Regions from separate parts of the Pseudoalteromonas sp. AS84 genome, predicted to be linked through region 1. Evidence: predicted binding sites of a transcription regulator. Region 1 holds the regulator's gene; each other region holds the start of a gene.

Region 1 (11,139 bases):
AAAGTACTTGTTGCTGTGGGCCGTACACCAAACGGTAACCTACTTGATGCTGATAAAGCGGGCGTAAACGTTGATGAGCGTGGCTTTATTAATGTTGATAAGCAATTACGTACTAACGTAAGCCATATTTTTGCAATCGGTGACTTAGTTGGCCAGCCTATGCTTGCGCATAAAGCGGTTCATGAAGGTCATGTTGCTGCAGAAGTTATTTCTGGTCAGAAGCATTTCTTTGACCCTAAATGTATTCCTTCAATAGCGTACACTGACCCTGAAATCGCTTGGGTAGGTGTTACTGAGAAAGAAGCAAAAGAGCAAGGCTTAAAAATTGAAACTGCGGTATTCCCGTGGGCAGCATCTGGCCGTGCTATCGCATCTGCTCGTACTGAAGGTTCTACAAAACTTATCTTTGATAAAGAAAGTGGCCGTATAATCGGTGGTGCTATGATCGGTATTAACGCGGGCGAAATGCTTGGCGAAATCGGTTTAGGTATTGAAATGGGTGCAGATGGTGAAGACTTAGCGCTTACTATTCATGCTCACCCTACATTGAACGAATCAATTGGCCTAGCTGCTGAAATTTTTGAAGGTTCAATCACTGACTTACCAAACAAAAAAGCAGTTAAAAAGAAGTAATTTAACTTTTTAACATTTGCTTGAAAACCCAGCTTTGGCTGGGTTTTTTTATGCCTGCTTTTCATTAAATATAAGATTAAATTGCCATAAGCCGTTACAATGCGCGCCTAATTAATTGAAGGTAAATACAGTGAAAAACGCAGTTTTAGCATTACGCGCTCAGCAAATAAGTGAATCTCGTCGTGAATTTAATGCACGAGGCGGTAAATTAGATCGCTGTGAGCAATGCTTAATAGCCAAGCATTACTGTATTTGTAAAGGTGTTGAGCACGCTCAGTGCGACGCTGCTGTATGTTTACTGATGTACCATAATGAAAGCTTTAAGCCTTCTAACACTGGGCGTTTAATTGCTGAAATAGTCCCAAATAACTACGCATTTAGATGGGACAGAACAGACCCAAACCCTGATTTTTTAGCTTTAATAAACGATCCTCAATATCAACCAATGATAGTGTTTCCTGCTGAAGACGTAGAAGAGGGCAGAGCCATTACCGAAGTGAATATTGAAGAAGGTAAAAAGTTACTATTTATATTTTTAGATGGTACATGGCGTGAAGCTAAAAAAATGATTCGCAAAAGCCCCTACCTAGATAATTTACCTGTGCTTTCTGTTACTGCTGATAAGCTCTCTGATTACCGCTTACGTGTTGCGCCTCACGCGCACCAGCTAGGTACAGCTGAAGTAGGTATTATGGTGCTAGCACTTGCGGGCGAAATGGATGCCTCAATAAAGTTGGAGCAGCACTTTATTAAGTTTCGTGATGCGTATTTATTGGGTAAACGTAATAAAGGCAGGCCATTAGAAGACTAATTTTTTATGCAGCTAAGCGAAAGCTTGCTGCTCTTTTAAGTGAGTTAGTGCTTTATTTTGAATTGCTCTAAAGCCTTCTTCAGATGTTAATTGTAAAACAGTGTTATATAGTTGGCTTATATTGTTGTGCACCTGAATAAATGAGATGCAGTCTTCACCAATCATATCCTTTGCTTCCTCAACTCGTTTTAAAAAGTAACCACTAATGTCTATTCTGCCATTAAATTGAGTAGTTGCTATAGCGTTCGATATTCTATTAAGCTGATAACTAAATTCATCAGGACGAGCACCTTCCCCCCATTTACTAATAGAAATATCGCTTTCTAACTGGATAATTACGTTAAGTATGTTTTTAAACTCACTCATTGGCATATTAAAAAAGTTATAACCTTTGGGGTTAAATAAAGCTTTATATGGATTTACGCTGGGAGTTTGGGCAGTAAAAATACCAATTGGTTTTGCTGTACTTGTGTCTGATACTTTATATAAAAAGGTATTGCTTTGAGGTGTTTTAAAATTCATATCCATTGAGTATTTTTAATTTATGCGTTATTTAGTTATCGGCGCAATTAATAAATAACTTAGCGAAATTTAAAATATTAATGAAGTATTTGGTGGTATTAATATTGAATGGCTGGAATGCGGTATTACCCAGTAAAAATTAGTGATAGTTGCTTGGAACTTTACTAAACCTAAATTTTAGGCAAAGAAAAGCGCGCTCTATTTCTAGGCGCGCTTGCGGAATCTTCTAATTTTCTGCATCCTGCAATTGAACTTAATCAACTCCAATTTTCACTAATCCATGTTTATTACTATATTACTTTTTAGTTCTATGTAATGTAGACCATCCGGGCCTGTATCCTTAAATTCCTGAACATCCTGTAGGGTAAATACTATTACCAAATCCTTAATTACACTTCCTAGTGTATCCCTATTTTAACCAATCCATTGTGTTGCCTTGAAGGCCTGTCCATTTATTCCTTCAACATCCTGTTAAACAACTTAGCCGTGTTGTTATCCTTTTCGCATCTTCCTGACGCTATCCTTTTTACAACATTGCGTTGTGATACTCATCCTGAGCCTGTCCTAAAATCCGTGTTGTCCTGGTAACCTAATCATTGGTTGGTTGAGTAAGCAATCCATTTCCTTTTACTCAATAAGCATCATTGCTTGGTTGATGCGTAAATTATAGTGCAATAGAGCAACCAAAATAGGGATAAAACTACATTCAATTAGTATTTATGCAATAGTAATAATATAAAAGCCCTTTTAATACAGATGGTTAAGTGTGTTTTTGTATGTTTTTATCTTGATTTTTACTCATTAGCTGTCACATCCGTGAGACATCTCTTACACGGCATTTCCTTTTTGGGCGTTATTTACATATTTACATTTATTTAAAGTGTGCACTTTTTGAATGAGCGCGGTAGAATTCGATGATAATAACAATTATTTAGGTGAAATAATGAAGACAGTATTTACACTTGTTTTGGGATTAGCAGCATCGGCACCAGCCTTTGCAAGTGACGTTGTTAATATCTATTCTTTTCGTCAGCCGTTTTTGATTCAGCCCATTTTAGAAGATTTTACAAAACAAACGGGAATAAAAACCAATGTTGTTTTTGCTAAAAAAGGGTTAATTGAGCGTGTTAAACGTGAAGGTAAGCACAGTAAAGCCGATTTAGTATTAACCTCTAATTTTAGTGCGCTTATTCAATTAGAAGATTTAAAATTAACACAAACTATAAAAAGTGACAGTGTAAATAGTAACGTGCCTGTAGCTTTTCGTGACGGTGATGGCCAATGGGTCGCGCTTACTAAGCGAGTGCGTAATGTCTATTCATCAAAAGAGCGAGTTGGTGCTTTACCTGAACTCACTTATGAAGATTTAGCAGATCCTAAATACAAAGGACAAATTTGTACGCGATCTGGCAAACATCCATATAATTTAGGTTTAGTGGCTTCTATGATTGCACACCACGGTGAAGCGCAAACCAAAGAGTGGCTTGAAGGTGTTAAGGCTAATTTAGCACGCAAACCTCAAGGTAACGATCGTGCTCAAGTTAAAGCCGTTAAAGAAGGTTTATGTAACTTAGCATTAGGCAATAGTTACTATCTTGGCAAAATGCTAGAAGATAAAGAGCAAAAAGGTTGGGCTGAGGCCGTAAATATTAACTTTCCGAATCAAACTAATCGTGGCTCACACATAAATGTTTCGGGTGCGGTTATTACCAAATATGCTAAAAACCCTGAAAATGCATTAAAGCTCATCGAGTATATGACCGATAGCAAAGCACAAAACATGTATGCCTCATTAAATATGGAGTATCCAGTTAAGTCGGGTGTTGAACTATCAAGTTTGGTTGCCTCTTGGGGTAGTTTTAAAGAAGACAGCTTGCCACTTGATGAGATTAGTAAATATCGTCCGTTAGCGCTTAAGCTAATTGATGAGGTGAAGTTCGATCTTTAATGACTAATAAATTTAAGCTGTCTAAATGGCAGCTCTTTGCGTGGTCGACAGGCTTAATTCTATCGGCTCCGTTGTTTTTTCTTCTTTTTGAATCTCTACAAGGTAGCTCTGAGGTGTTTTCTCACCTGTGGGATACCGTGCTTTGGGATTACATAAACAATACCGTATTGCTTGTTTTAGGTGTTTGCGTCCTTAGCTGCGCCATAGCTTTGCCACTTGGGTGGCTAACGGCTTACTGTAGTTTTCCGGGTAAAAAACAGTTTGAATGGGCTCTTATGCTGCCCCTTGCTATGCCCACCTATATTATTGCCTATGTATACACTGATTTATTAGATTATGCGGGCCCTGTACAAATAGCACTGAGAGACTGGTTTGGCTGGCAATCGCCTAATGACTATTGGTTTTTTGATATACGTACACTACCCGGCGCTATCGTTATGATTGCCTTGGTGCTTTACCCGTATTTATTTTTAATTTTTAAAACGGCCCTTCGCGAGCAGTCATTCAAATTAGTGCAAGCTAGCCAGTTAATGGGGTTATCTCCTTGGCAAAGCTTTTTTAAAGTAAGTTTAGTGCTCTCTCGTGGGGCTATTGTGGCGGCTCTTGCGCTTATTAGTATGGAAACCATGGCTGACTTTGCAACAGTGAGTTATTTTGCCGTAAGTACATTAACAACCGCCGTATACGATACGTGGTTTGGTTATTACTCACTTACAGCGGCCGCTAAAATATCGGGTGTGATGTTACTACTGTTATTTTTAGCATTAATGGCAGAGCGCTTTAGTCGTCGTAACCAAGCGGTATTTGAGCGCCAATCAAGCGTAAATAGTGAATCTCTCTATGTATTAAAAGGAAAGTCAGCTTGGCTATCGACGGCCTTTTGCAGCTTTATTTTACTTATCGCGTTTGTAATTCCTATCGCAGTACTTATAAATTACGCCATTACCTACTTTGATAAAGCATGGAATGTAGAGTTTTTTAGTTACGCTTGGCAAAGTTTAAAAGTGGCAGGGGTTGTGAGCCTAATAACGATTACGTTGAGTATTTTTGTTGTTTTTTATCAGCGTGTGGCAAAGCAAACGTATCCGCTTGTTCCTGGGCGTTTAGCAAGCACAGGCTATGCGTTGCCTGGCACGGTACTCGCTATTGCGGTTTTGTTACCCCTTACATTATTAGAGAACACCATTAACACAGCGCTCGAGCCGTATAATTTAGATATTGGCTTACTGCTTACAGGTAGCATTCTTACTATTATTATTGCTTACATTGTTAGGTTTTACGCCATTGCACACGGAGCAATTGAGTCGAGTTTTTTACGTATTAGCCCATCACTTGATATGGCAAGCCAATCAATGGGTAAAAGCCAAGGGCAAACACTGCGTTTAGTGCACTTACCTTTACTGCGAAGAGGATTGCTCACTGCTGCGTTATTGGTATTTATTGAGTGTATGAAAGAGTTGCCGGCTGCGCTATTGCTCAGACCGTTTAATTTTGAAAGCTTAGCTACTCATGTATTTCAGTATGTGAGTGACGAGCAGTTAGAGCTTGCTTCAATATCGGCTTTATTTATTGTTATTGTTGGGTTTATTCCTTTGTATTTTATTAATCGTTCTATGGAGCAGCGTAGTTAAATGAGTAGTTTAATTTTACAAGGCGTGAGCTATCACTATAACGGCACAAAGGTTATTCACGATTTAGATTTAACGGTGGGTAAAGATGAAATTGTTTGCTTACTCGGAGCGAGTGGGTGTGGCAAAACGACCACGTTAAAAGCGATTGCAGGTTTAATTGAAGCTAAGCAAGGGTCTATTTTTATAGACGGTAAATTAGTGAGTGATGAGCAATCGTTTGTCTCGCCTGAGCACCGTAACATCGGCATGATGTTTCAAGATTATGCGCTGTTTCCGCATTTAACGGTGGCAAATAATATCGCATTTGGGCTTAGTAAAATGAGTAAAGCTCAAAAGCAGCAACGCGTTGATGAAATGCTTAAGCTGGTACATTTAATTGGCTGTGCCGACAGGTTCCCGCATCAGTTATCGGGTGGCCAACAGCAGCGTGTAGCTATTGCTCGTGCATTAGCTTATAAGCCTAGTTTATTGCTACTTGATGAGCCCTTTTCAAATATCGACACACAAGTACGCTTTGAATTAATTGCTGATATACGTCGAATTATTAAGGCAACTCAAGTATCTGCTGTATTTGTTACACATTCAAAAGAAGAGGCATTTGCCTTTTCAGATACACTTGCCATTATGCATCGCGGTAAAATTGAGCAACAAGGCACGCCTGAGCAGCTTTTTGCAGCTCCATGTTCAAAGGAGGTTGCAGAGTTTCTGGGTCAAGGCATATACTTGAGTGCAGAAGCATTAACAGCAACTGAATATAAAACACCATTTGGTTTAGTCGAATCTTATGTTGAGAGTAAACATAACGTAAGCGTCGGGCTTATATATGTACGCCCCCATCAAATAGAATTAGTGGCAGATAACCAAAGTGACAAATTCAGCAAGCGAGCTACAATCATAAGTCGTCGCTTTATTGGTTCGGCGTATGTTTATTCGGTTGTTATTGATGAACAAGAAATTGAAGTTGCTGCACAATATGGCCAGTCATTTGAAAATAATGAGCAGGTTATAATAAAAATAAAACCTCACACGGTGAATTTTTTCGAATCGTAATTAATTTGTTATTCGCTGTGTTTTTATCTGTAAAACTAAGGAATAACAATGGCGCAAGCGCAATCAGGGATTTGTGCTGAAGCAAACTTACACGGTTTGCACTTATTTTTTAATGTGTTTGATGGTCAAGATGAATCACTTCGCGCAAAGTTAAAACAAGTAAGCGCCATTGAAGAAGAGTTTAGCGATCAATTTTCAGAATCAATGCTCTCTTGTATGGTTGCTATCGGTGCGCAATATTGGCCGCATATCCTCCCTGAATACATCCCAAGCGAATTACAGAGCTTTCCTAATATAAACCATAGCGATCATCAAATGAGCGTACAACCGTGCGATTTATTTGTGCAAATTCGCTCTGACCGTGAAGACGTTAACCATTTATTTGCGCTGCAAGTTTTAAAATTATTTGCCCCCGATGTTGAGCTGGTGGAGCAAATTCGTAATTTTCGCTTTTTAGATGGTCGTGATTTTAATGGTTTTATTTATGGTGGCGATACAGCTCATGGAAGAAAAAAGCGCGCTACGGCTTTAATTAGTAACCCTGGTAATTTTGAAGATCAGGGAAGTTATATTCATGTACAGCGTTATAAGCATGACTTAACTATGTGGCAGCACTTATCATTGAGCGAGCAAGAACAAATAATGGGGCGTACGCGCCTTGATAACACACTAATTACCCCCGCAATTGAAACCAGCCATGCTTCGCGAAGTGAGCTAAAAGACGAAGACGGACAACCGCTACTATTAAATCAGAGCATGCCTTATGGCGATGTGTATGAGCAGGGAATGTTATCAATTACATGCGCTTGTACGGGTACCGCATTTGAAAAAGTACTTAATAGTCGTTTAGGGGGAGGGGATTGTTACGACCACTGGCTTGATTTTACTCAAGCCGATATGGGTTCTGCTTTCTTTGCGCCTTCAGTCGGGTTTTTAAAACAAATTTAGTTTGCTATTAAACCGTATCAAATAAAATGCGAACACGTTCAAGTGTTACATCTATTTCAGATATTTTAGCAGGAGCGATAAAAATAGTATCGTCGCCTGCAATTGTTCCTAGTACGCCATCTGCTTTACCTAATGAATCTAATAAACGCGCAATAAGCTGAGCAGCACCTGGGCTGGTACGAATAATGATCATCATTTCGTTGTGCATAATGTCGATTACTAATTGGCGTAATGGGCTTTTAGCCGTAGGTACACCCATTTCAGCAGGTAAGCAGTAAACCATTTCTTGCTTGGCATTACGTGTGCGTACAGCGCCAAATTTACTTAACATGCGTGATACTTTACTTTGGCTTATATTGTCAAAGCCTTGATCTTTTAACGCATCAACTATTTCGCCTTGAGAGCCAAAATTTTCTTCTTTTAATAGTGATTTAAATGCTTTTACCAGTGCTTCTTGTTTATCTTGTGGTTGCATAGTCTTTATTCGTTTTTGTTATTTATGCTGCAAATTCTACACAAAAATGAATAATTATGCAGCAGTTGTTTAGTTAACTTGCCAGTTTGATGCGTTAAATCACAAAAGTTTACGACTATGGTCGAAAATATACTTGAAATAGACAGGATAAATTTGTTTTTAGTCGCTAATTTCATTATCTTAAGAGCCACAAATGTTTCCTACCTCAAATTACGGAGAATTCCAATGAAAGTTGCTGTATTAGGTGCTGCAGGCGGTATCGGCCAAGCGTTATCTTTATTATTAAAAACAGGCTTACCAGCTGGCTCTGAATTATCACTTTATGATGTTGCACCAGTAGTACCAGGTGTTGCGGTTGACCTTTCTCACATCCCAACAGATGTTAAAGTAGCAGGCTTTGGCGCAGACGAATTAAACAAAGCGCTTGAAGGCTCTGATATCGTTCTTATCCCAGCGGGTATGCCACGTAAACCAGGTATGGATCGTGCTGATTTATTTAATGTAAATGCTGGCATCATCAAAACTTTAGCAGAAGGCATTGTTGCTAGCTGTCCTAAAGCGTTAGTAGGTATTATTACTAACCCAGTAAATGGCACAGTTCCAATTGTTGCTGAAGTATTCAAAAAAGCAGGTACTTACGACGCTAAACGCGTATTCGGTATTACTACGCTTGACGTTATTCGTTCAGAGGCATTTGTTGCTGAACTTAAAGGCGTAGACGTAGCAACTGTTAAAGTACCAGTAATTGGCGGTCACTCAGGCACAACTATTCTTCCTCTACTTTCTCAAGTTGAAGGTGTTTCTTTCACTGATGAAGAAGTTGCTGCACTTACTCCACGTATCCAAAATGCGGGTACTGAAGTTGTAAATGCTAAAGCCGGTGGCGGTTCAGCTACATTATCAATGGGCGCAGCTGCTGCTCGTTTTTGTATGTCTTTAGTTAAAGGCCTACAGGGTGAAGAAGTGGTAGATTACGCTTATGTTGCTGTTGAAAATGGCGATGCAGAGTACTTTGCTCATCCAGTACGTTTAGGTAAAAACGGCGTAGAAGAAATTCTTTCTTACGGCGAACTAAGCGCATTTGAAACAAAAGCAAAAAATGACATGCTTGAAACACTGAAAAAAGACATCAAAGAAGGTGTTGATTTCATGGCGTAATAGCCAATTTAAGCAACAAAAAAGCCTGCATTTGCAGGCTTTTTTATTGCTCAGAATTAATTTCACACTGTGTAACTAGTTAAAACTAGTGGTCGCGGTCAACCGCAATACGTGCAAGGCTTATAAGTGCTTGCTTATAGTCAGACTCAGCTAAAAAGTCTAAACACGCAATAGCTTTGTCAGCTTCAAGCTCAGCTTTTTGCATTGTAAATTCAAGCGCATTAGTTTGCTTTAGTGCTGATAAAATCTCTTCTAAATGCTCCATACCATTACTGTGCTCTATTGCATCACGAATAAGCTGTGTTTGCTGCGCGCTACCATGTTGCATGGCATAAATAAGTGGAAGCGTTGGTTTGCCTTCAGCTAAATCATCACCAATGTTTTTACCCAATTGTTCAGCATCTGCATTGTAATCAAGTACGTCATCCACTAACTGAAATGCAGTACCTAAATGCATACCGTACAGGTTTAGTGCATCGAGAGTACTTTGATCTTGCTCAGTAATAATGGCAGCAAGCCCTGTCGCTGCTTCAAACAACTTAGCTGTTTTAGAGTAAATAACCTGCATATAACTGGCTTCGGTAGTGTCTGGGTCGTTGCAGTTCATTAATTGCAATACTTCACCTTCAGCAATAATGTTTGTTGCATCGGCAAGTACTTGCATAACCTGCATTTTGCCAAGGCCAACCATAAGCTGAAATGAACGAGTGTAAATAAAGTCACCAACCAATACGCTAGCAGCATTACCAAATTCAGCATTTGCTGTAGGCGTGCCACGTCGTAAGTTTGATTCATCTACAACATCATCATGCAATAGCGTTGCTGTATGAATAAACTCAACAATTGTTGCAAGTGTTATGTGATCTTTACCCTGATAACCGAGCGCTTTGGCTGCTAAAATCGCCAGCATTGGACGAACGCGTTTGCCGCCACTGCTAACTATATATAAACCAAGCTGATTAACTAACGCCACATCTGAGCGCATTTGCGCATGTATAAGTTGATTGACGTCATTCATATCGCTTTCGATTAACGCCTGGATAGCTTTTATATCCATTGATCTCCGAGCCAATTTTTATGTGTGAACGGCGCAGATTGTACAACAAAAAATGCACTAGCTCGATATTTTGTGACGATTGATTGAAAAAACACTATTAAAGTACTTAATTTAGACTGAATTGGCCAAGATAACTGATTAATTGATAATCAATATACAGTTTGTGGTGTGCTTAGATATTAAGCTGTGAGGGTCATATTTGAGTACATTAATTTATTTCGACTAAGAGTTAAAAAGCGCTTGGCAAAAGGGCTAATTAATATAAAATGGGGTAAATATTGAATTGCTCTCAAAGCAGCTACTTTTTATTCATTTTAATTACAAAATAGGCTTGCTAGTTATTTCGCGTTAGCGTAAACTTCGCGCCCTATCGAAGAATATTTTAGTTGCGCCGATTTGAGGGTGCACAGACGGAGTTAATTATGTACGCGGTTTTCCAAAGTGGTGGTAAACAGCATCGTGTGACTGAAGGTCAAACGATTCGTCTTGAAAAATTAGACGTTGAAACTGGTGCGGCAGTAGAATTTGATTCAGTACTTTTAGTTGCTGATGGTGAGAAGATCGAGATCGGTGTACCGTTCGTAAACGGTGGCAAGATAACAGCTGAGGTTGTTTCACATGGTCGCGGTGAGAAGATTAAGGTTGTTAAATTTAGACGCCGTAAGCATTCTCGTAAGCAAATGGGCCATCGTCAATGGTTCACTGAAGTTAAAATCACTAGCATTAGCGCTTAATTAGAGGTACTTAGAAATGGCACATAAAAAAGCAGCTGGTAGTACTCGTAACGGTCGCGATTCAGAAAGCAAACGCCTAGGTGTTAAGCGTTTTGGTGGCGAATCAGTTCTAGCGGGTAGCATCATTGTTCGTCAGCGTGGAACTCGTTTCCACCCTGGTACTAACGTAGGT
Region 2 (11,139 bases), on a different contig from region 1:
GTGGTATCGACTTTGCAGCACGCACTGGCACACCAGTAGTCGCATCAGGTAACGGTAAGGTAGTTAAAGCGGGTTACAGCAAGTACAACGGTAACTACGTATTTATCAGCCATGGCACACAATATGTAACTAAGTACTTACACCTAAATAAGAAACTAGTTAAAACAGGCCAAAAAGTTAAACAGGGCCAACAAATTGGTACTGTAGGTTCTACTGGTCGTGTTACTGGGGCGCATTTACACTATGAGTTTTTAGTAAATGGCGTTCATCGTAATCCTAAAACCGTTAAGCTTCCTAAGTCAGAGCCATTACCTCGCTCAGAACTGGCTAAGTTTAAACCGATTGCAGATAACTTTATTGCCCAACTTGAGCGCAATCGCGAGCTACAGTTAGCACTAAAATAAAGCTTATTAATAAACATTAAAAAAGCCTTTGCAGGTTAAATCTGCAGAGGCTTTTTTGTATACGCTATCAACCATCAATTCATTAATACATAAATGAGCTGAATAACTAAAGATACCATCACTAGCGGCCAAATATATTTACGGTATTTGGTTGCGCCATCAAGCCCTATTTTACTTTGATATTTTTCAAGTAATGGAATGAGTATCGCCAGCGCGACAAACAATCCAATTAAAATAACGAATATATTCATATTAGCGCCCTACTTATGGTAGCTCATGCCCTTTAGCGCTTACATAAAGTGCATACCAATGCTCACGAGTTAGCTCTACGTTGACAGCATCACAAGAGGCTTTAATACGCTTGGCATTAGTTGTTCCAATAATAGGCTGAATAGATGCGGGGTGGCGAAGTAACCAGGCAATTACAATCGCCTCAGCAGAAGTATCATAAAGTGCAGCCAGTTTATTAACTAAAAGACTGGTGTTTATATCGGCCTGCGATGCGTTTGATAAATCACTACCACTGTATAAACCTTGGCATAAACTGCCCCAGCTTTGAATTTGAATTTCAAAATGGCGACAGTACTCAATACTACCTGGTGTAAAATTAAGATCTTTACCGTCACTGTTACCGGCATATACACCTTCATCAACAAACTGATGCTTTTGCAAACTAGCCTCAATTTGATTAGCCACAATAGGCATATCAAGTGCGTGCTGTAAAAAATTCATTTGGTGCTGCTGCATATTAGATACTGCAAAATTGCGCACTTTACCGCTTTCTTTTAAGCAACTAAATATACGAGCAATTTCGTTAACTTCCATGAGAGGATCAGGACGATGTAGCATAAGTACGTCTAAATACTCTGTATTTAATCGCTTCAAGGATGCTTCAACTGATTGCTCAATCCACTTAGCCGAAAAATCATAGCGCTTTGGTCCTAAGTCATCTTCAAAACGAATCCCACACTTAGATTGAATATACATGTGCTCTCTAAGCTCTGGTCGCTCACTTAATGCTTGACCAAAAACCTGCTCAGCTTTACCAAAAGTATAAATATCAGCATGGTCAAAAAAGTTAATGCCACCTTCAATAGCATTATCTATACATTCATGAGTTTGCTTAACATGTGCATCAGTAATTGCGTCTTTATTCCAACCGCCGCCCAGACCCATGCATCCGAATACAAGTTTACTAACATGAGGTAAGTGCTTTGCTAAAGGTGTGTGAAGCATGATAACTATCCTTAAAATTTTGAAGAGCTGTTACTGTAAACAAAAAGCGCTGAACAAGAAACCATTTAGCGGCGAAGAAATTAAGAACAAAAAAAAGCGCAGTAAACTGCGCTAATCGGTTGGATTAAAATTAATTTAACCAACAAGTGCTAATAAAATACCCGCAGCAACTGCACTACCAAGAACGCCCGCAACATTTGGTCCCATTGCATGCATAAGTAAAAAGTTATGAGGATTACTTTCAAGGCCTACTTTGTTTACTACTCGTGCCGCCATTGGCACAGCCGATACACCTGCCGCCCCTATTAATGGGTTTATAGGTGTTTTAGATATGCGATTAAGTCCTTTTGCCATAAATACGCCAGATGCCGTACCAATTGCAAACGCGAGTGCGCCAAGTACTAAAATACCAATCGTCTCAACAGTTAAAAACTTATCTGCAGCAAGCTTTGAGCCTACAGCTAAGCCTAAAAATATAGTTGTAACATTGATGATTTCGTTTTGAGCACTGTTACTTAATCTATCAACAACACCTGACTCTCGCATTAAGTTACCTAAACAAAACATACCTACCAGCGGTATAGCAGCCGGTAAAAACATAGCCGTTAAGCTAAGCACCATAAGAGGGAAAATAATCTTTTCCTTTTTAGATACTTTACGAAGCTCTGGCATTTTTATTTTACGTTCTTCTGGAGTTGTTAACGCACGCATAATTGGCGGCTGAATAATTGGCACAAGTGCCATGTATGAGTATGCAGCTACCGCTATTGCACCAAGTAAATCAGGTGCCAGTTTTGACGCTAAAAATATTGCAGTAGGTCCATCTGCTCCACCTATAATCGCAATAGCCGATGCATCCTGTAAAGTAAACTCAAAGCCTGGCACATAGTTTAATAATATCGCACCAAACAGAGTCGCAAAAATACCAAACTGTGCAGCCGCACCTAATAGCAACATACGTGGATTAGCAATAAGCGCACTAAAATCGGTTAGCGCCCCTACTCCCATAAATATCAATAACGGAAAAATCCCCGTATCAATACCCACATAATAAACGTAGTACAAAAGCCCACCAGGGTCTGACAATCCTGCCACTGGTACATTTGTTAAAATCGCACCAAAACCAATAGGTAGTAATAATAGTGGTTCAAAGCCTTTAGCTATCGCTAAAAACAGTAATAAACACCCTACCGTAATCATTATTAACGATGGGATTGTAAAGTTAGCAATGCCTGTCGCATTCCAGAGGTTTAAAATACCGTCCATCCTCTATTTACTCCTAAGCTAATGCAATCATAGCGTCGCCGGTAGTTACAGCATCGCCTTCACTAACTAACACTTCAGCAATTGTTCCGGTATGCGTAGCGCGTATTTCAGTTTCCATTTTCATGGCTTCCATAATAATCACTACATCGCCTTCGTTAACAACTTGCCCAGCTTTTACTTTAATCTTAAAAATATTACCGGCTAGAGGTGCGTTAAGCGTTTCGCCTGATGCTACCGAAGCCGACTGGGGAATGTGCTCAGAGTCTTTTAAGGTTACTTCTTTAAGTTCACCACCTTGCGCCACTACTACGTCGTAAACTTTACCATCTACTTTTACGCTGTACTGCTCAGCTTTTACGCTGTTATTATTTGATCCCGATTTTGGTGCTGCCTTATTACTCTTATCTTCAACGGTAGGAATAGGCTCAAATGCATCTGGGTTGTTGCGGTTTTTAATAAACTTCAAACCAACTTGTGGAAACAATGCATAAGTTAGTACATCATCAATTTGATCATCAGCAAGTGTTAAACCTTGCTCTTGCGCTTCTTTTAATAATTCAGCTTCAAGCGTTGCAAGCTCTGGTGCAATGTTATCTGCAGGGCGACAAGTAATAACCTCAGCTCCATCAAGCACACGCTCTTGTAGCTCTTTATTCATTGGTGCTGGTGTTAAGCCATATTCACCTTTTAATACGCCAGCAGTTTCTTTAGTGATTGTTTTATAACGCTCACCCGTAAGCACGTTAAGTACTGCTTGAGTACCTACAATTTGCGACGTGGGTGTTACTAAAGGTAAAAAGCCAAGATCTTCACGTACACGTGGGATCTCAAGTAAAACTTCATTAAGCTTATCTGCCGCGCCTTGCTCTTTAAGTTGGTTTTCCATGTTTGTAAGCATGCCACCAGGTACTTGAGCTAGTAAAATACGACCATCAACCCCTTTTAAGCTACCTTCAAATGCCGCATATTTTTTACGTACATCTCTAAAGTAAGCAGCAATTTCTTCTAGGTGATTTAAATCAAGGTCAGTATCGCGCTCGGTACCTTCAACTATCGATACAATAGTTTCAGTAGCAGTGTGTCCGTAAGTCATACTCATAGATGAAATAGCGGTATCAAGCATATCAATGCCTGCATCAATCGCTTTTTGATAAGTCGCAGTACTTAAACCCGTTGTAGCATGGCACTGCATAGCAATAGGAACCGATACAGTTTCTTTAAGTGCTTTAATTAGTTTTTCAGCATCGTATGGCTTTAATAAACCCGCCATATCTTTAATACAAATTGAGTGACAACCTAAATCTTCTAATTGCTTAGCAAGAGTTAGCCACATTTCAAGCGTATGAACAGGGCTAACTGTATACGAAATAGTACCTTGAGCGTGTGCGCCTACTTTTATAGCCGCTTTAATCGCTGTTTCAAGGTTGCGTACATCGTTCATTGCATCGAATATACGAAATACGTCAACGCCATTTTTGTGTGCGCGTTCTACAAATTTTTCAACTACGTCATCAGCGTAATGGCGGTAACCCAATAGGTTTTGACCGCGTAATAGCATTTGCTGTTTAGTATTAGGCATCGCTTTTTTAAGCGCACGAATACGCTCCCAAGGATCTTCGCCTAAATAACGAATACACGAATCAAATGTAGCACCGCCCCACGATTCAATAGACCAATAACCTGCATCATCTAGCTTGCTAGCAATAGGTAGCATATCGTCTAAGCGCATACGTGTTGCGAGCAATGATTGGTGCGCATCGCGTAATACCAATTCTGTTAATTTTAATTTAGCCATGTGTGTGCCCCTTATTTGTTATTTGATTTGTACTGAGCAATGGCAGCACTAATAGCAGCGATGTGCTCATTAGGCACACCTTGAGATTTAAAAGACGGTGATTTAGCTGGTGATGCCTCTGGTTCGCTAAAGCGCGTCACCAAATTAGACATAAGCGTTACTGCACCAATTAATATCGACAGAAATACAAACACCCCAACCATACCAGTTAGCATTAAGCTACCAGCCGTTGTGAGTAGAGCACCTATATCCATTTTTCTCCCCCTTGAAACCCATATCGAAAATAAAAAATCGATTTAATTAAATATTTATTCACTGGATGATAACAAAACTAGTCGCTTTGTCTACATCTTGTAAATTGGTAAAACCAATTAAACTATAAACAACATAACACTCAACTTATTTACATGCCATAACCCAGCAACCATGCGCCCTACAATACACGTAGGAAATAACGACTATAGCTAATAGTTATATAGAAGTTGTTAATTAACTATTCAACTTAATAAAAATACACACCAAACTTTATAATAAGTACAAAAACACGCACCAATTGTTAATTGGTCTTACCAAAAAATTTATTCTCAGTAGATTTTTGCCAGCAATTTGTAACAGTGTGAATAACTTACATAACAAAGCGTAAAAGTTACTAACTAACAAATAACTAAACACATAACCAAAAAACATAAGTCATTGATATTAATAAAAAATAAACTTTGGCATGTAACTGGCATTAGTTATTATGAGCAAATTTGATAACCAAGGAGAAAACAATGTTACGCTGGACAATTACATTTTTAGTTATTGCTTTAATCGCTGCAGTGTTAGGTTTTGGTGGCATCGCAGGTGCCGCAGCTGGTATAGCAAAAATTATATTTTTTATCTTTTTAGTACTTTTAGTGATTTCATTAGTTTCAGGTGCACTACGTGGTAAATCGCCCAGGTAGATAAAGCATTCAACTAACACACTAAAATTTAATTAAAACTTACAAGGAATTACATTATGAATTCAACAACTGTAAAAGCAGCACTAATCGGTCTATTCGCAAGTTTTTTCATCATGGGTTGTGAAGACAACCATGCAGAAGACGCAGGCGAACGTATTGACGAAGCAGTAACTGACGTGCAAAACAAAGTAGAAGATGCATGTGAAAATGTTAAAGAAGGCGTAAACGCTGAAGAAACTAACTGTTAATTCTTCTTTTATCGCTAAAAAACGGCCTTAGGGCCGTTTTTTTGTGTCTGTAATAAAATCGCTGACTATAAAGCTGCTCATTTAGCGATTAGCTTGTTAAAATAAAAAAAACGATATTTAAAGCAAGGCAATATGGCATTTACAACAACCTACACGCTAGATAAACCCTACTTTTATGAGTGCTTTGATGAGTCACTCCCGTACAGTAAACGCGCCAAACCTAAGTACTTTTTACTTGTACTACTGGTTGCGCTTGGTTTATTTGGCATTTATGTTTTAAACGATCATTACTTAGGATCGTTTATGATCATGCTAGGTGTACTAGAGTGCGTCGCTTTTTACTATCGCAGACCTTGGTGGGTAACCAGACAAATGCTCAGCAGAGCATCAGGCTCAGAAGTAACACTTACCTTTGATGAAGAAGGTATTAAATCGGCTAATCATTACAAAAGCTTTCAGCTAACTTGGCAAGACATAAGCGAAGTAATAGATACGCAGCAAGGTATTATTATTAAAAATAAAAGCGGCATGCAGTATATTTCAAAACAAATATTAACCCCAGAAACACTCGCTTTTATAAACAAAAAAGCCACTCAGTGAGTGGCTTTTGACTAGTTGAGTTAATTACTCAGCTACGTATACGTGTTGATTAAGCATTGCCCGGATTAGGGTTCGACTTTTCAGCTTGTATGCGCATGTAAATCTCTTCACGATGCACTGATACGTCTTTTGGTGCATTAACACCGATTCGAACTTGATTTCCTTTAACACCTAGAACAGTAACTGTTACTTCGTCACCAATCATTAGGGTTTCACCTACTCTACGAGTTAGTATTAGCATTCTCTTGCTCCCATGTTCCAATAAAAATTATAAGATTCCGCTTAAACATACTAATGAAAATTAGACTGAAAAGTAAGTAAAAACTCTCAATCTATCCATTTTCTGTTAAAAATGCTTTGTGTAATGCACGAACAGCCAACTCTAGGTACTTTTCATCTATTAAAACTGAAATTTTGATCTCAGAAGTCGAGACTAAAACCACATTAATATTTTCCTGCGCTAATGCATCAAAAAATAAACTTGCTACACCAGAATGCGATTTCATACCCATTCCAACAGCAGACACTTTAGCGACTGTTGGTAATCCGCTTATATTTTGAGCACTGAGTTGAGCTTGATCTTCGCTCAATAATTCAAGTGCTTGCAGATAATCATTCGAGTGCACAGTAAAAGCATAGTCTATTTTTTCAAAGATATGATTAACTTGATTAATCATATCTATTTCGATGCCATTATCAGCAAAAAGTTTCAATATTTTTGAAAGATATTGTGTACCGCTTGGCACACCATCGACTTTAATTAAACATTCGTCACGATTAAACGCAATCCCCGATACCACCTTGCTTGGCATATCGTTCTCCTCAAAACTTATTAATGTGCCTTCATCAGGATTAAAGCTCGAAAGCACCCTAAGTGGCACATTGTGTCTACCTGCAGCTTCTACTGAGCGAATGTGCAAAACTTTCGCCCCTAAACTTGCCAGCTCCAGCATTTCGGCAAAGGTAACTTGGCTCATTCTGCGCGCGTTAGGTTCAACACGAGGATCTGTAGTATATACGCCGTCAACGTCTGTATAGATCTGGCATTCGTCGGCTTTTATAGCCGCTGCTATTTCTACAGCCGATGTATCGGTGCCACCGCGCCCAAGCGTTGTAATGTTGCCCTCAACATCACGCCCTTGAAACCCAGCAATAATAGCAATACGGTTATGTTCAAGCTCATGCTTTAAGCGCGTAGCTGCAACCTCTGCAATACGGGCTTTGCCAAACATGTTATCGGTTAGAATATTAACTTGATCGGCTAACAAGCTTACAGCTGAATGACCACGTTTAATAATAGCCATAGCAAGCAGCGAAACAGAAACCTGCTCTCCGGTGCTAATAAGTACGTCTAGTTCACGGCTACTCGGGCGAGTATCGATTTGTTTGGCGAGATTAATTAAGCGGTTGGTTTCTCCCGACATAGCCGAGAGCACCACAACCACTTGATGCCCTTGTTGTCTGGTCTTAACAACAAGGTCGGCGACTGCTTCAATTCGCTCTATTGAGCCTACCGAAGTGCCACCGAATTTTTGAACAATAAGCGCCACTTAGGCTTAAGTACGCTCAGTTAACCAAGCTGTTACGCTATCTAGTGCAGCAGCCAAGTTTTGTGGCTCACTACCACCGGCTTGTGCCATATCTGGACGACCGCCACCTTTACCACCTACTTGGCCTGCCATGTGGTTAACTAACTCACCGGCTTTTACTTTGCCTGTTAAGTCTTTAGTTACACCAGCAATTAGGCTTACTTTGTCGCCACTGGCAACACCCAGTGCAATAACACCTGAGCCAATCTTGTTTTTAAGGTCATCAACCATACCGCGAAGCGCTTTAGATTCAGTCCCTTCAACGTTTGCAACTAACAGCTTAACGCCATTAATTTCTACTATTGAGTCAAGTAAAGACGCGCCCGCTGCACTTGCTAGCTTATCGCTAAGTTGTGCAATTTGCTTTTCAAAGCTCTTTGATTTTTCAAGAAGCGCAGTAACTTTTTCAAGTACCGATGCGCTATCGCCTTTAACTAAAGCTGCAACATCGCTAAGTTGTTGCTCTTGCTCGCTAACGTACGCTACAGCATCTGCACCAGTTACGGCTTCAATACGACGTACGCCTGCGGCAATACCACTTTCAGATACAATTTTGAATAAACCAATATCACCAGCGCGCTCAACGTGAGTACCACCACAAAGCTCAATAGAGTAGTCGCCAATAGTAACTACACGTACTTCGTCATCGTACTTTTCACCAAATAACGCCATTGCACCTTTTGCTTTAGCATCATCAATAGCCATAAGCTCAGTATTAAGTGCAAAGTTACGACGAATCTCGTCATTAACTACGCGCTCAATTTCACGTAGCTCATCTTTAGTAACCGCTTCAAAGTGTGAAAAGTCAAAACGTAAACGATCAGGCTGAACAAGTGAGCCTTTTTGGCCTACATGGTCACCTAATAGTTGGCGTAGTGCTTCATGTAAAATATGCGTAGCTGTGTGGTTTTTCTTAATGCTATCGCGACGCGTATCATCAATAGTTGCGTCCACTTTATCGTTAACACCAATACGGCCTTGTACAGTACCGTGGTGAGCAAAAGCATTACCAAGCTTAGTGGTATTAGTAACATTAAATTCGCCACCAGCAACTGTAATAGTACCCGTATCACCCGTTTGGCCGCCAGATTCAGCGTAAAACGGTGTGCGATCTAGTACTACAATACCTTGTTGACCATCTTCTAATAACTGAACAGCTTCGCCACCGGCAAAAATTTCAACCACTGTCGCGCTATGGTGTGTGCTGTCGTAGCCTTTAAACTCAGTAAGCTTTTCTGATTTTAATTGCTCGTTGTAATCAGCACCAAATTTACCCGCTTGTTGCGCTGTTTTACGTTGTACAGCCATACACTCTTCAAAGCCTTGATGATCAATCGTCATCTGGCGCTCACGCGCAACATCGGCCGTTAAATCAGCTGGAAAACCGTACGTATCATAAAGCTTAAATACTAAGTCGCCTGGTATAATATCGCCTTTAAGGTCGCTTAAGCTTTCTTCTAAAATAGCTAAGCCACGCTCAAGTGTTTTACCAAACTGTTCTTCTTCAATGCGTAATACTTTTTCGATAATTTCTTGTTGCTTAGCAAGCTCAGGATACGCTTGACCCATTTGCTCAATTAGCGCAGCAACTAATTTATAGAAAAACGAACCTTGTGCACCTAACTTATTACCGTGGCGCACAGCACGACGAATAATGCGGCGTAGTACATAACCACGGCCTTCGTTAGATGGCATAACACCGTCTGAGATTAAAAACGCACACGAACGAATATGATCCGCCACTACGCGTAGTGACTTGTCGTCCATATCTTGCGCGTTAGTAACACTTGCAGCAGCGGCAATTAAGCCTTGGAATAAATCGATTTCGTAGTTTGAATGCACACCCTGCAAAATAGCAGAAATACGCTCAAGGCCCATTCCCGTATCAACAGATTGCTTAGGCAGTGGCAGCATAGTACCGTCGCTTTGACGGTTGTACTGCATAAATACCAAGTTCCAAATTTCAATGAAACGGTCGCCGTCTTCCTCTGGAGAGCCCGGAGGTCCGCCCCAAATGTGTTCGCCATGGTCATAAAATATTTCAGAACACGGACCACACGGACCGGTATCGCCCATAGACCAAAAGTTGTCTGAGGTAGCAATACGAATAATACGATCTTCACTTAAGCCAATGTCTTTTGACCAGTACTCAAATGCTTCTTCGTCATCGTGGTAAATAGTTACTAAAAGTTTTTCTTTTGGTAGTTTTACTTCTTCAGTTAAAAACTCCCATGCAAACTTAATAGCTTCTTGCTTAAAGTAATCACCAAAGCTGAAGTTACCTAACATTTCAAAAAATGTATGGTGGCGAGCAGTGTAGCCTACGTTTTCTAAATCGTTATGCTTACCGCCAGCACGTACACAACGCTGCGAGCTAGTCGCACGTGTATAAGGGCGGCTTTCTGCGCCTAAAAATACATCTTTAAATTGCACCATGCCGGCATTGTTAAATAACAACGTGGCATCATTACCCGGTATAAGCGAGCTTGAAGGTACAACTTGATGTTGCTTGCTGGCAAAAAAGTCTAAAAACTGTTGCCTAATTTGTGCGGTAGTCATGTGCTGCATTTGAAAGTCTCACCTGTATTTACTGTGCTTGCATTGCAAAATTAATTTCATCGTAGCTAAAACCCCGATACATTAAGTAGCGCACGCGCTTAGCTTTATCTTTGTAATCGAGATCTGGCGGTGTATTTGAATATTTTTTATTGTACGCATCCTGCGCAAGCTCAAACCAATCTACTTCAAGCTCCTCAACTACCATTTCAAGTAGCGAACGATCAATCCCTTTGCCCATAGCTTCGCTTTGTATTCGCTTAAGCCCGTGGCATTTAAATATGTGTTTTCTTACAAAGCCTTCACAGTATCGTTGCTCGTTGATAAAATTGTGCTTTTCGCACCAATCAAGCAGCGTTTCAATAAACTCTTCTGTGGCTTCTTTTTGCTGTAGCTTAAGCGTTAACTCACGACGCGAATATTCTTGGCGCCCTAGTAACCAAAGTACATAGTTTTTTAGTTTTTGCTTTAATTTATCATCCATTAAGCGTCAAAACG
Region 3 (11,139 bases), on a different contig from region 1:
CCTAAAAAATCTTTGTTAAAGATAAGCGCTAATGGCATTATCAAATCTGTAAAGTACATACCAAATACATAAACGTTCCAAAACCACCAATAATATAGAGTACCTAAAATCTCTATATCGTAATGCATAGCTAAAAATAAAGATGCATTAATACTCAGACCAAACACAAGATAATAAAATGCGGTAGGAATTGGGCTTTGGCTGTAGTACCTAAACGTAAAAATAATAATTAGAGTTACAATATCGAAGTAAAAATAGTTTAAGTGAGACACTATAACCATATCGAACAGTGTACTTAAGGTGTACGAAATCATCATAATACCAGAAAGGTACATTGTATTTTTATAGGGACTGTTTATGCTTGCTGACAAATTATAAAGAAATGCAATTACAAAGAACCATGTAATAAAAATACCTACATAATCTCTAATCGCTACCAGATCCCACAATATGTCAGCCATCATGCCCTCTTCAAACTCGTAATCAAACCATTTCTAAATTTCATCAAGCATAAAAAATCTTTGTTTATAAAAAATATAGCTACCATTATGAAATCAGCAGCGTTGACCCCTATCGCGTAAGCATTCCAAAGCCACCAGTAGCTTGTATTATTTGATATATAGATGTCGTAATGCATGAGAAAGTGTAGAGCTGAGTTTATAGCTAAACCAGTAATAATATATAAATAGGTAATACCATCATGCCAGAGCTGCCTAAGGGAAATAATAACTAGGAGAGTTAAAATATCGGAAAACAAAAAATCTAGATAAGTTACCGTATCCATATTTGTAAATATACTAAACGAATATGAAACACTCATAACCAAAGACAAATACACTCTTTCTTTATTAGGCTTATTAATCGAATGAGCAAGGGAGTACAAAAAAGCCATAAGAAATCCCCATTGTACAAATACACCTATGTACAGAGAAACTGTTGGGCTAATTATGAGTTCACTCATTATTCTTAAGATTTTTTTTATTCAAATTAATAATTTTTAAAGGCGACATTTTTATAAGATTTTTATTAAGTATTAGCGAGAGCATCATCAATACATCTATTAAAGTACTCCCAACAGAATAAAAACTCCAATACCACCACTCATCTAAGTGGTAAAGAATATATAGATCGTAATGCATTACTGATGCGAGGAGGCTATTAATGACTAAACCTATCAGAATAAAATTGGCACTTGGGCAACATTTAATAAAGTCAATTTTTATAAAAAAGAGTATCGCTACTATGGTAAGAAAATCATATAAAATCCAATCTAAATAAGGAGCATTCAATATAGTAAAGTATCCACTTAAAAAATATGAACACAACATAATGCTTGATGTAATGAGAAGGGATTTATTTTTAATATTGACACTAGATACTAAGCAGTACAAAAAGGCCATTAAAAAGCCCCATTGTGTAAAAGCATTTATATAATCCAGAAAAGCACCAGTTAAGTACATTTTAAACTAAGTTACTTTATGGGTATCGTTTGACTTGAAGTAGCTGAGGATTTTGTTCTTTAATTTATGAAGACCGAGGAAGTCTCTATCAACAATTAATGCGACTATCATAATTAAGTCCATTAAATTAACTGCGTATGTATAAACATCCCAAAAAAACCATCGTTCCATATTTCCGAATATATACATATCTAAATACATACAAAAAAAGAAAATCGAATTTATAGACAATCCAACAATTAAATACAAAAAAGAAGGTGTTGTTTTTTCTGTTATTTTATATATACATATTAACGCTAAAATAGTAGAAATATCATACAAAGCCCAATCCAAGTATATTGAGCTTTTAATAGAAAGCCATGTATAGAAGTAGTCAGATAAGGTATAAGATATCATCATAATAAATGAACTGAGCAGAAGAGTTGTACCTCTTTTTACATCTAATGAGTATACAAACACATTAAAAAAGAAAGTCATCAGAAATCCCCACATCGTAAAAGCAGACAGTGAGAACAACCCAAAAAGCTCAGTTAGAATCATTTAAAACCTTAAATTATTACTTTGGTCTGACAGGCATTACACTGCCCCCGCCGCGTTGTAAGCTATCACTACTTGCTGCAGCAATAGCCTCTTGAGAAATGCTTACTGTATCAGATTGCAGGGTTTTAGGGCTAGCAGTTTGTTCCATTGCAGGCTTTAATTGTTGTGTTTTGTTGTATGCTTGCATTTGTACTTGGCTATTAGCTGAAACTTGCATGTGATTGATCCTTGTAAAAGTTTTAATTATATTTGGTGCAACTTTTAACCACATTATTATGTAGATAAATGCATCACCTGTTTAAAGTAGTGATAGCTATTTTGCTATCTACCTCATACAAAGCAACCAATGTGCCAACTTTTTTTGACACATCAAAACTCACTCAAAACATACTTATATAATCAAACCAAACAGATCCGACCAGTTTACTGCAAACATAAAAAAACGCACAGGGATAACCGTACGTTTTTGTATCCAGGGAGTTTAAGCTACGTATTTACACGGGATCTCCGCACGTGTACTTAGCTTCAAAATATATTCCATTGCTACTTCGTCACAATTTTCTTTACGAAGGCAAAGTTCACAATCTTTCATTACTTTTTCAGGCAAAGAGTCTTTGCTACAAAAAGTAAAACGTTGTTGTTCAAAAAAATCTGGTACACGTGTTAATACAATAACTCGGTTAAGTGCCAATTTTTTGGCTTTAGTAAGTAGATGATCTACAAGCTGTCTACCCTGCCCCGACACTTTACTTTTTGGGTCTATACCCAATGAGCGTATTTCAGCAAGGCCGGTATCGTAAATGTATAACGACGCACAGCCCGACACTTTTCCATTTATTTCTGTTACTGCAAACTCATTAATAGAGTGCACCATATCACTTTTTGCACGAGGCAGGTTTTCACCTACCGTTGCCCAATGCTGTATAAGCGTGGCAATTGCTTCTACATCATCTAAATTTGCATCACGTACCGTTATTTGCTGTTTTTTTTTGGCTTCTTTAACAGCATTCGTTACTTGTTCAATAGACGTCCCACCAAGGGCTTTACGTGCTTTTATACATGCATCAATTTCAAGTACTGGGTAAACATCGTCTTCAAATACAGTGTTTACTGATTTGTACTGCTCAAGCGATAGCTCTTCAAGCGTTTTACCTTCGCTAATCGCAAGCTGTACAAGTACACCTACAATGTGATGCCCTTCTCTAAATGGCACACCTTTAGCAACTAAGTAATCAGCAAGTTCGGTGGCGTTTGCATGCCCTCCTTTTGCTGCAGCAAGTGTCTTATCACCGTTTACTTTAACGCCTTTAATACATGCTTGCGCCATATGAATACATGCAAGCCATGTTGGCATAGCGTCGAACAGGCCTTCTTTATCTTCTTGCATATCTTTATTGTATGCAAGTGGCAGCGCTTTTAACGTCATCATCATAGCGCTAAATGCACCAAACACACGTCCGGTTTTACCGCGAATAAGCTCGAGTGCATCAGGATTTTTTTTCTGAGGCATGAGCGATGAGCCTGATGTTACGTTATCAGCAAGCTCTATAAATCCGGCTTCACCCGAATTATAAAAAATCAGATCCTCTGACATACGAGATAAGTGAATCATCGAAATAGACGCACAACTTAAAAGATCTAACACAAAATCACGATCAGATACGCCATCAAGGCTGTTTTTTGTAGCCGCTGTAAAACCTAATCCGTGTGCTAATGCTTGGCGATCAATCGGATAAGCTGTGCCGGCTAATGCACCACTGCCTAATGGGCAAAAATTCATGCGCGCTTTAGCATCTTGCAAACGGCTTTCATCACGCTCTAGCATTTCTACATATGCCATACACCAGTGGCTAAATAGTACTGGTTGTGCGCGTTGCAAGTGCGTGTAACCTGGTAATATTGTACCAAGCTCTCGCTCTGCAAGCGCTACAAACTCGCCTTTAAGCTGTGCAATAGCATCTAGTAAATGGTCAGCCGTATCACGGCACCATAATCTAAAGTCGGTGGCAACTTGGTCATTACGGCTTCGGCCTGTATGTAATTTTTTAGCTAAATCACCTACTTTTTCGATTAATGCAGCTTCAACATGTGAATGAATATCCTCTGCACCTGAAGTAGCTACCGCTTGTGGATCTGCTTTAACTTCTTCAAGCAGCTCATTTAATGCAGCCACTAATCTTGTGTGCTCATCACTTGAAAGTACACTTACCTGTTCAAGTGCACCAGCCCATGCCACAGAGCCAATAATATCTTGCTCTGCTAACTGGTAGTCAAAGGGAAGAGAGTCGTTAAATTGCTTAAACGCCTCATCTGGACCCGTAGAAAAACGTCCGCCCCATAATGCCATGAAATCTCTCCAAACCCTGTAGTGCCCCTTTTACAAGGGGCTATAAATAATTTACTTTTTAGCCAATGCTGAAATTCTGCTTGAAAGCGAAAATAAACGAATAAAGCCTTCAGCGTGTGACTGGTCGTACACATCATCTTCGCCAAATGTAGCAAATGCTTCGCTGTATAAGCTATTTGGTGACTGCTTTTGAACTGCAGTTACTTGGCCTTTGTATAGCTTAAGTACAACTTCACCTGTTGCCACTTTAGAAAGTGCTTCTGCACCGGCTAAAATAGAATCTTTAAGAGGTGTAAACCAACGGCCGTCGTATACTAAATGCGAAAACTCGCCACCGAGTACTTCTTTCCACTTACGGCTTGCTTTATCAAGCACTAGCTCATCAATGGCTTGAAGCGCTGCCATAATGACTGTGCCGCCTGGGGTTTCGTAACAACCGCGAGACTTCATGCCAACTAAACGGTTTTCTACAATATCAACACGTCCAACACCATGAGGCGATGCAATATCGTTTAATTTAACTAAACAATCGTAAGGTTTAAGTTCTACGCCATTTACAGCAACCACTTCGCCTTCAACAACTTTTAATGTTACTAGTTCTGATTTATCTGGTGCTTGCTCTGGAGAATTAGTCCAAGTCCATACTTGTTCAGTTGGTTGACACCATGGGTCTTCAAGCTCACCACCTTCGTGCGAAATATGCCATGCGTTAGCATCACGGCTGTAAATTTTTGTAGCCGATGCTGAACACGGTATGTCACGCTCTGCTAAGTAATCAAGTAATGACTCACGACTCGATAAGTCCCACTCACGCCATGGCGCAATTACTTTTAAATCAGGTGCAAGAGCAGCAAAACATGATTCAAAACGAACTTGGTCGTTACCTTTACCAGTACAACCATGAGAAAGTGCATCAGCACCTACTTTACGTGCAATTTCAACTTGTGCTTTAGCAATAATTGGGCGCGCCATAGACGTACCTAATAAATAAGTGCCTTCGTAAATTGAGCCTGTTTTAAGCGTTGGGTAAATGTAATCACTTACCATTTCATCTTTTAAGTCAACTACGTAACATTCAGATGCACCAGAGGCAATTGCTTTAGCTTCTACGCCTTCAAGCTCTTCAGCGCCTTGACCTACATCAGCAACAAACGCGATTACTTCACAGCCGTAGTTTTCTTTTAACCATGGAACGATAGCCGACGTATCAAGACCACCAGAATAGGCTAAAACGACTTTTTTAATTGAACTCATAGGTGTTCCTTAACAAAATTTGGATTTAGTAATGTAACTAGCAGAGCATTTTGCGCATGCATGCGATTCTCTGCTTGTTGAATAATTTTAGATGCTGGACCATCCATTACCTCAGAGGTAATTTCAAATTCACGGTGTGCCGGTTGGCAATGTAATACCGTAGTCGCACCAGTTTGATCTAGCAATGCCTGATTTAATTGATAAGGCATGTATTTTTCTTTTACTTGCTCAAGCGGCGTTGTATCACCCATTGATACCCATGTATCTGCGTATACAACATTTGCACCAACCGCAGCTTCAACTCTATCGCTCACCATAACTGATGCGCCATTCATTGCTGCAATTTGCTCAGCTTTCTTAAGTATTTGTGAATCTGGCGAACACCCTTTTGGGGTTACAGCAACAAAGTCAGTACCTAGCGTTGCAGCAAGTAACATCAATGAATGAGTCACGTTATTGCCCTCACCTAAGTAAGCTACTTTAAGCTCACTTACATCACCATGTACTTCTTGAAGTGTTAAAAAATCAGCAAGAGCTTGGCAAGGGTGGTACAAGTCACACAAGCTATTTACCACAGGTACCGATGAATATTCACCTAACGTAGTTAATGTACTGTGTTGATTAACACGCGCTACAATACCGTCGGCCCAAGTAGAAATATTAAGTGCAAAATCTTTAATTGATTCGCGTGCACCCATAGCACCATTTTGCTGATCTAAATAAACAGCATGGCCGCCAAGGCGATTAATGCCTATATCAAATGATAAACGTGTACGTAAACTTTGCTTTTCAAACAATGTTACGATTGATTTTCCTGATAATACTTGGCTGTATTTTTCTGGCTTTGCTTTTATATCTTGCGCTAACTTTAATAAATTAAGTGCGCCTTCTTGGTCTAATTCTAAACCCGTTAAAAAATTCTCAAACATAATAAACCTATGGTGTAATCTTTGTTCCGACATGCTCACCTTGCAGCAGAGCAGTTAAATTTTCTGGCTTTTGCCAGCTGGAAATATACACACCGCGTCGTAAATGTTGGGCAGCGTGAAGGCTGGTCTTAACTTTGACCTCCATCCCGCCCACAATTACTCCATCTGTAATTAAAGTATCAATGTGTTTTGTGTCAAGTTGATGTAACGGTTGTTTATTTGCATCAAGTACCGCTTCTACATCCGTCATAAAAATTAGTTCTGCATTTAAATTACTGGCAATAGCCGCTGCAGCTTCATCTGCATTTACGTTGTACCACAAGCCTTGTTCATCAAAGCCGATAGAGCTAACAATAGGTAAACGAGAAATTCTAAGTAAATCATTGATGATAGAATCGTCGTTACTTGTGCATTTACCTACTAAGCAAAGCGCTTTTAGCTTTTGAGTAGCAGTCACACCCGCCTCAAAAAGGCTTAAGCCAACAGGTTTATGCCCTGCATTAATCGCTTGAGTCATTAATTGTTTATTAGCACAACCTGCAAGTGCCCCAACTATATAAGGCATTTGCTCTGCTGGACTAATACGTAAACCTTGGTGTTTAGCACTAGCAAAACCCGCTTGCTTTAGCCATGTATCTACTAAAGAACCACCGCCATGAACAATGACAAACTCATCATTTTTTTGCTCGCTTAGCACGTCAAATAACGCTTTTGCTGCATTTTCTGTATTAAGTACTGCACCACCGAGTTTAATAACCCACGTTTTTTTACTCATTTAAAACGCTCCTTTTAAGCCCGTAGTGTGATCTAAATTCATAGAAATATTAATACACTGCAAAGCTTGTCCAGCAGCGCCTTTTAATAAGTTATCAATCGCAGACATTACAATTAACTGCGTGCCTTGTTGTTGCCAACCAATATCAACAAATGGCTGCTTAGCTACACCTTTAATTGAAGGTATTTTATTGCCTAACAAACGAATTAATGGCTCGTTAGCAAGTACTTGATAAGCCGATGCAACGTTTTCCTTGGTAACGCCTGGCTTAAGTTGTACATAAATAGTTTCTAAAATACCGCGCGGGAAATTACCTAAATGCGGTGTAAATAACACTTTGTGGCCAAGGTGTTGTTCAATTTCAGGACCGTGGCGGTGGTTAAACAAACCATAAGGTGCAAGCGATACCTCACAAAAATGTGTTCCTACACTCGCTTTACGCCCGGCACCCGTAACACCCGATACGGCATTAATAATAATACTTTCACTGCTCAATAAGCCTGCTTTTTTAAGCGGTTTAAGTGCATTAAGTGCGGCAGTTGGGTAACAGCCTGCAACAGCAATTAGCTTTGCGTTAGCTATAGCATCACTGTTCCACTCTGCTAAACCGTAAGCCGCTTCATTTAAAAGCTCTGGGTGTTGATGCTCAAAACCATAGTAAGTAACGTAATCATCATTACTTGCTAGGCGATAACCACCAGACAAATCAAATACTTTTTTACCCATAGCTAAAAATTGAGGCGCTAAATCAACACTTACTTTATGATCGGTACATAAACATACATAGTCAGCATCATTTTGAATGTCATCAAAAGCTGATGCACTAAGAGGAAGTAAAGGACAATCTAGTAAGCCAAGGTGCTCTGGATATAAATCACTTAGTAATTTATTTTTATCTAAGCTACCCTCAGATACATAACAGCCTGTTAAGGTAAGGTTTGGATGATTAGCAACTAAGCTTGCTAACTCTGCGCCGCTGTAACCGCTTGCGCCAATAATAACTACATTCATTGATTACTCGTTATTTTTAAATTTACTGCTAAATATATATGTTGTTCGCTTAAACTAGCTAAAACGCTAAATTAAGACTTAATTTAATGAATTTGTAGATTATCGTCGCATTATTTTCATAGCTTTACTTTAATATATTTATGCTTAAAAAGTGAATTGATATTCATCATAAATACTTTTATATTGTTATGCAATTAAATTGAATAATAATTTTGGATTTTTTTATGCCTTTGCCTTCGTTTATTTCTATGTATCAACAATTGATTGCAGCCCCTTCTATTAGCGCAATTGAAGACAACCTGTGTATGAGCAATAAAAACGTAATCGAACTCCTTGCAAACTGGTGTGAAACACTTGGTTTTACGTGTGAAATTATTGAACTAGAAGGCGGTAAGGGCCGCTTTAATTTATTAGCAAAACGCGGGAAAGGCGATGGCGGATTAATGCTTGCGGGCCACACTGATACAGTGCCTTTTGATGACAGCCGCTGGAACCACAATCCGTTTAAACTTACCGAACTCGACAATAAATTGTACGGGCTAGGAAGCATTGATATGAAAGGCTTTTTTGCTTTTGTATTACATGCGATTAGTGAGCTTGATGAAAAGCAGCAAACTCAACCTATTTTAATACTCGCCACTGCCGATGAAGAAACAACTATGGCAGGTGCACAGCAAATATGTAAGCACCCTAATTTAAAACCTGCGCGCTGTATAATTGGCGAACCTACTGATATGACTCCAGTATTTATGCACAAGGGCCATATGAGTACAGCAATAAGAGTAGTTGGTCGCTCTGGGCATAGCTCAGATCCCGAACGTGGCCTTAACGCCATTGAAGTAATGCATAAAGTGATTACAAAATTGATGTTCTTAAAAGAGCAACTAAAGCATAAGTATTCAATAAATCACTTTGAAATTCCTTATCCAACATTAAATTTAGGTAATATTCATGGGGGCGATAACGCGAATAGAATTTGTGGTTGCTGTGAAATGCATATAGATATGCGCCCATTACCGGGTTTAAGCATTAAAGAACTACAAGCATTAGTACTCGATGCAACGAAAGAAATTAATGATCAATACCCTAACGCTGTGAGTGTTATTGATTTACACGAACCCATTCCGGCATTTAGTGGCAGCACCGACAGTGCTTTAGTAAAAATGGCTGAAAAAATAGCGGGGCAAAAAGCGGTCGCGGTAAATTACTGTACTGAAGCTCCTTTTATACAACAACTTGGCTGTGAAACAATTGTAATGGGTCCAGGTTCAATTAACCAAGCGCATCAACCTGACGAGTTTTTAGCGATGGAAAAAATAAAACCATCACAACAAATAATCACCGATATTATTAAAGCTAATTGCTTTAGCTATCAGGGTCACTAGCTGCTTATAACAACACAAATAATAAAGGCGCCAATTGGCGCCTTTATTAGATAATACCAATTCCATTAAGTATGTGATCTAAATTTTACGCCGAAAAAACAATTCAGTTCTAGGCGTAAATTGATGTAAATGGTTGTTCCCTTTGCGAAATTTACAACAAAGAAATGGGTTGTTTTAGCAAGTAAAATAGATCAGCTATTTATTGGAGTTGGTATAATTAAATACTAATATTTAATCACCTTTAACTTCTAAATTAATAAACTTAACTAGCTCTTCAGGTTGCCCTACTAGCATCATAACTTGTTGATTAATTTCCATCATGGTTTTACCTTCAGGTAGCTTTGCAGATACGCTAAATGAATTTAAACCTTTAGCAAAGCTAGTTAAAGCTGCGGCTATGTCTTCAGTAACAGGCGCTTGTTGCAACTGTTGCTCTAGCGTCATTTCCATCTGCTCAAGCGTCATACCTTGCTTTTCAAGCTCGCTTGATAATAAATCTTTTAGCTTACCTTGATTATTTAAAACAAAGCTAACATTACGTGGCTCTAACTTACTCATTGCTTGCATAACAAGTGTTTGCTGCTGCAACTCTTGCTCGTAAGTAAGTGGCTGGTTACCCGCTTCTTGCTGTGCTTTATTAATCGCCAATGAAGCATCCATTAATGCTTTTGAATTAGCCAAGCCCATATCCATATTAAAACTAACAATATCTTTTGCATCAAGCTTAACCACAACATCACTGTTGCCAGACTCTTCATCGTAATCAAGTGATGAATGTAAATCGTAACTTGCCGACGCTAGCATTTCATTTGTATCTGCAGGTAATTTTGAAACAAAATCTTTATCAAACTGAAAGCTTTTTACATCAAATGATGTATGCGGTGATATTTTATCTGGCTCGTAACCAGTTATTTCAATGCTTTGAATATTAGCAACATTGTCACCCTCAGGACTTATTACTTCCATGTTTGTTATTTCTACGCTTTTTGAAATAACACTTGCCGATAAACCAGCGTATTTAAATGTAGCGCCAGTTTGCTCGCTTACTAAAGCAAGTTGCTTATCTACTTCTACACGCACTTCTTGTGTAGCTACATAATTTGCATAGCTCACGCCACCAACGCCCGCAGCTACAATTGCTGCAACTATTACTAACTTTTTCATGTTATTTCCTTATTCTATTCTTTGTGTAAACCGAGTTTTCTTAAGAGTAACATTACAAATTAACACCCGTAAGTGTTAATTAATTAAACTAAGCAACTCATGTACTGTTTTAACTGGCGTAATTTTAGCGCCAAGCCCTTCCATTGATTTATGATAATTACGAAATGGAATATATATTTCTGTAAAACCATGCTGAGCGGCTTCTTTAACACGTGGTACACCACTGTCGATTGGGCGTACATCGCCGTTTAAGCTAAGCTCACCCATAATACAC

What was found. The regulator ArgR, encoded in region 1, controls arginine synthesis, uptake and breakdown. The targets are predictions, from matches to a motif close to ANTGAATANNTATTCANT.
Region 2: WNY79_RS10065 (OadG family transporter subunit) is a predicted target of ArgR. The motif match lies at 5,001-5,018, and genes of this name have one in related genera.
Region 3: argC (N-acetyl-gamma-glutamyl-phosphate reductase) is a predicted target of ArgR. The motif match lies at 8,467-8,484, and genes of this name have one in related genera.

What each region holds. Positions count from the first base shown of each region.
Region 1 covers NZ_JBBMQY010000003.1:161,267-172,405, forward strand. The annotation lists gene lpdA (dihydrolipoyl dehydrogenase) at 1-633, shown strand, start outside; gene WNY79_RS04970 (tRNA-uridine aminocarboxypropyltransferase) at 764-1,444, shown strand; gene WNY79_RS04975 (hypothetical protein) at 1,457-1,972, opposite strand; gene WNY79_RS04980 (Fe(3+) ABC transporter substrate-binding protein) at 2,910-3,914, shown strand; gene WNY79_RS04985 (iron ABC transporter permease) at 3,914-5,545, shown strand; gene WNY79_RS04990 (ABC transporter ATP-binding protein) at 5,546-6,595, shown strand; gene WNY79_RS04995 (Dyp-type peroxidase) at 6,644-7,543, shown strand; gene argR (transcriptional regulator ArgR) at 7,551-8,018, opposite strand; gene mdh (malate dehydrogenase) at 8,244-9,176, shown strand; gene ispB (octaprenyl diphosphate synthase) at 9,262-10,233, opposite strand; gene rplU (50S ribosomal protein L21) at 10,656-10,967, shown strand; gene rpmA (50S ribosomal protein L27) at 10,984-11,139, shown strand, end outside.
Region 2 covers NZ_JBBMQY010000008.1:15,728-26,866, reverse strand. The annotation lists gene WNY79_RS10090 (peptidoglycan DD-metalloendopeptidase family protein) at 1-404, shown strand, start outside; gene WNY79_RS10085 (hypothetical protein) at 479-655, opposite strand; gene WNY79_RS10080 (aldo/keto reductase) at 669-1,640, opposite strand; gene WNY79_RS10075 (sodium ion-translocating decarboxylase subunit beta) at 1,776-2,906, opposite strand; gene oadA (sodium-extruding oxaloacetate decarboxylase subunit alpha) at 2,920-4,701, opposite strand; gene WNY79_RS10065 (OadG family transporter subunit) at 4,713-4,955, opposite strand; gene WNY79_RS10060 (DUF1328 family protein) at 5,475-5,648, shown strand; gene WNY79_RS10055 (hypothetical protein) at 5,705-5,896, shown strand; gene WNY79_RS10050 (YcxB family protein) at 6,029-6,496, shown strand; gene csrA (carbon storage regulator CsrA) at 6,546-6,737, opposite strand; gene WNY79_RS10040 (aspartate kinase) at 6,829-8,046, opposite strand; gene alaS (alanine--tRNA ligase) at 8,053-10,653, opposite strand; gene WNY79_RS10030 (regulatory protein RecX) at 10,673-11,125, opposite strand; gene WNY79_RS10025 (BPSS1780 family membrane protein) at 11,125-11,139, opposite strand, start outside.
Region 3 covers NZ_JBBMQY010000007.1:100,629-111,767, forward strand. The annotation lists gene WNY79_RS09465 (hypothetical protein) at 1-461, opposite strand, end outside; gene WNY79_RS09470 (hypothetical protein) at 1,467-2,000, opposite strand; gene WNY79_RS09475 (hypothetical protein) at 2,017-2,217, opposite strand; gene argH (argininosuccinate lyase) at 2,482-4,347, opposite strand; gene WNY79_RS09485 (argininosuccinate synthase) at 4,399-5,601, opposite strand; gene WNY79_RS09490 (ornithine carbamoyltransferase) at 5,598-6,530, opposite strand; gene argB (acetylglutamate kinase) at 6,538-7,305, opposite strand; gene argC (N-acetyl-gamma-glutamyl-phosphate reductase) at 7,306-8,316, opposite strand; gene argE (acetylornithine deacetylase) at 8,541-9,701, shown strand; gene WNY79_RS09510 (hypothetical protein) at 9,933-10,865, opposite strand; gene radA (DNA repair protein RadA) at 10,941-11,139, opposite strand, start outside.